One region of the Brevibacillus aydinogluensis genome, then DNA from elsewhere that is predicted to be linked to it. Evidence: a T-box and tRNA genes for the amino acid it is inferred to sense, from the RefSeq annotation. Region 1 holds a T-box; the other holds one or more tRNA genes.
The links. A T-box is a leader RNA that pairs with one kind of tRNA and senses whether it is charged. The one in region 1 lies ahead of Q7F15_RS13905 (valine--tRNA ligase), so its partner is inferred to be a tRNA-Val.
Positions count from the first base shown of each region.

Region 1 (2,238 bases):
GCACGGGCGGCGGACGCGGGCACCGCGCTCAGGGAACAGGTCGTGGCGCCGGACGGGAGCCGTGTCTACGAGCTGTACGCGTCTCCCCTGCCGGACCGGACGTGCGGCCTTGCGCTGATCGACATTACGGAGGCGATTGCCGAGGAGCGGCGGCGGCAGAAAAAAGAGTGGGATTTGTACAAACAGGTGTTGGCGTCGGTGACGGGCGACAAGCTGGTCCTGTTGACTGACGAGGAACTGTTTGTACTGATCAGGGAAGGAGAGATGCTGGCTGCCATTGACGTACGGGCTCCGGAGGATTTGAGCAGGCTGAGGCGCGAGTGCCGACGGGTGCTGGAGCCGCTCGGAATGGCGGACAAGCGTCTATTGCAGTACATCGTGGCGCTGAACGAAGCGGCCAGCAATACGCTGAAGCACGGCAGCGGCGGTACGGTCACTCTCTACCGGGCAAATGAGCAAGTGTGCCGCGCCGTCGTCCATGACCAGGGGGGCGGCATCGATCTGGAAGAACTGCCGCGTGCGACGCTGATCCAGGGCTATTCCACCCGAAACTCGCTGGGTGTCGGGTTTCACGTCATGCTGCGGTGCTGCGACCGGCTCCTGCTTTGCAGTTCGTCGGCGGGCACAAAACTGGTCTTGGAGTGCCGCGTCCAACCATTGTGAATGTTTGGGAAATGCACAAAAGGGTAATACATGAAAGCAGGGAACTGTCAGTACCGGTGGCGTGATGAGAAAACCAAGGGAGAGGAGTTTGTGCATGGAATACCGGGCAATCGAAGCGGACGGACAGGCCGCGCTGTTTTTTGCCGGAGAACTGGACATGGCCGTAGGGGACGAAGTGGGGCGGCTGCTGCGCGAATACGGGGAGCGGAATCAACGCGTGACGGTTGACTTTCGCGACGTGACGTTTGTCGATTCTTCAGGGATTTGCAGCCTGTTTTACACCACCAAGGATTTGCTTAGTGCGGGCAAACACGTGGAAATCGTCAACGTGCGGGAAGAGATATTGGACATCCTGGAACTGCTGGGGTTTGCGGAGGCGCTCGGCATTGGCGTCAAAAAAGCGTAGCAGGCCGGGTTTGACGGGCTGCGCGCAGTTTGTATATAATAATAACCTAGAATCTGCAACAGAACAGGGAACAAGCGATGAACGGGAAGAGTAGGCCAGGACGCCTTGGCAGAGAGGGAGAATCATTTGCTGCGAGATTCTCTAAGGCAGGGAATGGCTGAAGGTCGCCCGGGAGTTGTTTCGGTGAAGCGATGCCGCTTAGCCGAAACCGGTCAACAGCCGTTATGTGTCTGAGGGAACGCACGCCCCGTCTGTCTTTTCGACGCGCCGTGTGTTAACAAAGGTGGTACCGCGAAATGATCCTTTCGTCCTTTGGATGAAAGGTTTTTTTATTTTCCGAAGGAGGATGTGCTATGTCGACTCAACCGACGCAAGACATCGATCAACTGCTGCCGAAGAACTACGATCCGAAGGCAGCGGAAAGCAAATGGTATCCGTACTGGATCGAAAAGCAGTTTTTCAAGGCGGAGCGTGATCCGGACAAACGTCCGTTCACGATCGTCATCCCGCCGCCGAACGTGACGGGCAAGCTGCACCTGGGGCACGCTCTGGACACCACCCTGCAGGACATCATCACCCGCGCCAAGCGAATGCAGGGTTACAGCACGCTGTTTTTGCCGGGGATGGACCACGCCGGAATCGCCACTCAGGCCCGCGTGGAAGCAAACCTGCGCGAACAGGGCATTTCCCGCCACGATCTGGGTCGGGAGAAGTTTTTGGAAAAAGTCTGGGAGTGGAAGCACATCTACGCCCAACACATCCGCGACCAGTGGGAAAAGCTGGGGCTGGCGCTGGACTATTCGCGTGAACGCTTTACCATGGACGAAGGACTGTCCCGGGCGGTGCGCGAGGTATTCGTCCGTCTCTACGAAAAAGGCCTGATCTACCGCGGCAACCGCATCATCAACTGGGACCCGGTCGCACGCACGGCGCTCTCCGACATCGAGGTGATCTACAAAGAGGTGAAGGGCGCGCTGCACCACATGCGCTACCCGCTGGCTGACGGCAGCGGCTACATCGAAGTGGCGACCACCCGTCCGGAAACGATGCTGGGTGATACTGCTGTCGCTGTTCACCCGGATGACGAACGATACAAGCACCTGATCGGCAAAACGGTGATCCTGCCGATTGTCGGCCGGGAAATTCCGATCGTAGCTGACGACTACGTC
Region 1 is NZ_OY569118.1:2,813,689-2,815,926, reverse strand. It holds gene Q7F15_RS13915 (ATP-binding protein) at 1-663, shown strand, start outside; gene Q7F15_RS13910 (STAS domain-containing protein) at 758-1,069, shown strand; T-box leader at 1,138-1,385, shown strand; gene Q7F15_RS13905 (valine--tRNA ligase) at 1,423-2,238, shown strand, end outside.

Region 2 (2,238 bases), 1.6 Mb from region 1:
AAGCCTCACCGGCATAAGATGTAAAAAAGGATACGGCAAGGCGCTGAACGGTTCAGCGCTTTTGCCTCATGCACCATGCGGGCGTGTCGACCGGATAACAGGTTGGCGCGCCTGTTTTTGTGCGCCTTCGCCCTCCCATACCCCAAAACGTGGCAGCCTTGAAAAGGAAGCGGCGAACTTAAGCGCATTTACTCGTCACAATATTGCGAAAGTGAAAGAGAAAGGCGTCCGCCCGTGGAAAAGCGGCCTGGTACAGAAACGATTCAAAATCAAAAAGCCCGGCGCTTGCAGCGGTTTGCTGCACTCACCGGGCTGTGTGAACATAGATGGTGCGTTCGGCGAGACTCGAACTCGCACGGGTCGCCCCGCCACCCCCTCAAGATGGTGTGTCTGCCAATTCCACCACGACCGCATGTGTCTGGGTTGGGGACGTCCTTTGGTGAATAAAAAAATGGGGCGATCGATGGGAATCGAACCCACGAATGCCGGAGCCACAATCCGGTGCGTTAACCACTTCGCCACGATCGCCATGTACATATGGTAGCGGTGGAGGGGCTTGAACCCCCGACCTTTCGGGTATGAACCGAACGCTCTAGCCAGCTGAGCTACACCGCCAGAAACATTTGGAGCGGGTGATGGGAATCGAACCCACGCGACCAGCTTGGAAGGCTGGGGTTCTACCACTGAACTACACCCGCACGCGTTATCGGCCAGCGCAGCAGATCGGATGCTGCTCTGCGCCGCCCGTTGCTGATGAGAATAAGAATGGTCGGGAAGACAGGATTTGAACCTGCGACCTCTTGGTCCCGAACCAAGCGCTCTACCAAGCTGAGCCACTTCCCGACGTGGAGGTGAGACACGGGCTGTGCCAACTTCCCACCTCTTGCTATGGCGTGCCCTGAGAGATTCGAACTCCCGACCTTTTGATTCGTAGTCAAACGCTCTATCCAGCTGAGCTAAGGGCACAAAACGATGTAAGAGATTGCACTGGAGCGGACGACGGGGCTCGAACCCGCGGCCTTCGCCTTGGCAAGGCGACGCTCTACCAGCTGAGCTACGTCCGCATGTTAATACCTTCTGAGATGTAACAATCAAGACATTTTGTATGGTGCGGTCGAGAGGACTTGAACCTCCACGGTGTTGCCACCACTAGAACCTGAATCTAGCGCGTCTGCCAATTCCGCCACGACCGCATATGTCATTGTACCCGTAAAGGTGGTGGAGGCTGACGGGATCGAACCGCCGACCCTCTGCTTGTAAGGCAGATGCTCTCCCAGCTGAGCTAAGCCTCCGCTCCGTCCGCAAAGTGAACGGAGGCTTCTCAGCGAATCCGTATGCTTTGCGGGGTCCCCCGGACAGCGTCCAGGGGGATTTTTCTATGGTGACCCGTAGGGGATTCGAACCCCTGAATGACAGCGTGAAAGGCTGCTGTGTTAAACCACTTCACCAACGGGCCAGGTGATTGATGGCGGATGGAGTGGGATTTGAACCCACGAGACGAGTCATCCCCGTCTACACGATTTCCAATCGTGCTCCTTCGGCCTCTCGGACATCCATCCAGATCGTTTTTGCCGTTCTCTCATCGGCAAGAATTAATCTATCACATCTCAAAAGCTTTTTCAAGTGGTATTTTAAAATTTTTTTCTGGTTAAAAGAGAAGATGTTGGCCTCGTGCTTATTTCATTGTATCGATTCCGCTTATGAAAGGCAACGCAAAGGCCCCCTCGCTCACAAGCACAAAGGGGCCTTTTTCGCCCAACAGCGGGAAAGCAGTCTGGCCGTCACCCGGCCGATACGCGCTCTTCTCCCCGGCTTACACGCGGTCGATCGCTCCGTATCTGCGGACATCGTCTGCGGTGATCCGCGCCAATTGATTCAAAAACTCGATCTGAAATTGTCCCGGGCCTTCCGCTCCTTTGCCGGCAGCTGCCACTTCCGCCGCCACGCCATAGCTGACGAGCGCAGACGCCCCCGCAAGCAGCAGGTCTTTCTCCACCGCAACAAACGCCCCCAGGACGGATGTGAGCAGGCAGCCCGTGCCCGTTACCTTGGTCAGGATGGGATGGCCGTTGCGGATGAGGTAGGTGGTGCGGCCGTCCGTGATGACATCCGTTTTCCCCGTAATCGCGACGATCGTGCCCAACTGCTTCGCCGCCGACTGCGCGAGCGAGACTACATCGCCGCTCCCTTCCCCCGCATCGACGCCTTTGATCGTCCAGCTCTCGCCGATCACATGAG
Region 2 is NZ_OY569118.1:1,253,793-1,256,030, reverse strand. It holds gene Q7F15_RS06135 (EamA family transporter) at 1-24, shown strand, start outside; tRNA gene Q7F15_RS06130 (tRNA-Leu) at 328-412, opposite strand; tRNA gene Q7F15_RS06125 (tRNA-His) at 453-528, opposite strand; tRNA gene Q7F15_RS06120 (tRNA-Met) at 539-615, opposite strand; tRNA gene Q7F15_RS06115 (tRNA-Gly) at 625-698, opposite strand; tRNA gene Q7F15_RS06110 (tRNA-Pro) at 767-843, opposite strand; tRNA gene Q7F15_RS06105 (tRNA-Arg) at 890-966, opposite strand; tRNA gene Q7F15_RS06100 (tRNA-Gly) at 989-1,064, opposite strand; tRNA gene Q7F15_RS06095 (tRNA-Leu) at 1,107-1,193, opposite strand; tRNA gene Q7F15_RS06090 (tRNA-Val) at 1,217-1,292, opposite strand; tRNA gene Q7F15_RS06085 (tRNA-Glu) at 1,380-1,456, opposite strand; tRNA gene Q7F15_RS06080 (tRNA-Ser) at 1,467-1,559, opposite strand; partial or broken gene thiM (hydroxyethylthiazole kinase) at 1,814-2,238, opposite strand, start outside.
Region 2: it encodes a tRNA-Val, which carries the amino acid that the T-box ahead of Q7F15_RS13905 (valine--tRNA ligase) is inferred to sense. The anticodon was not compared.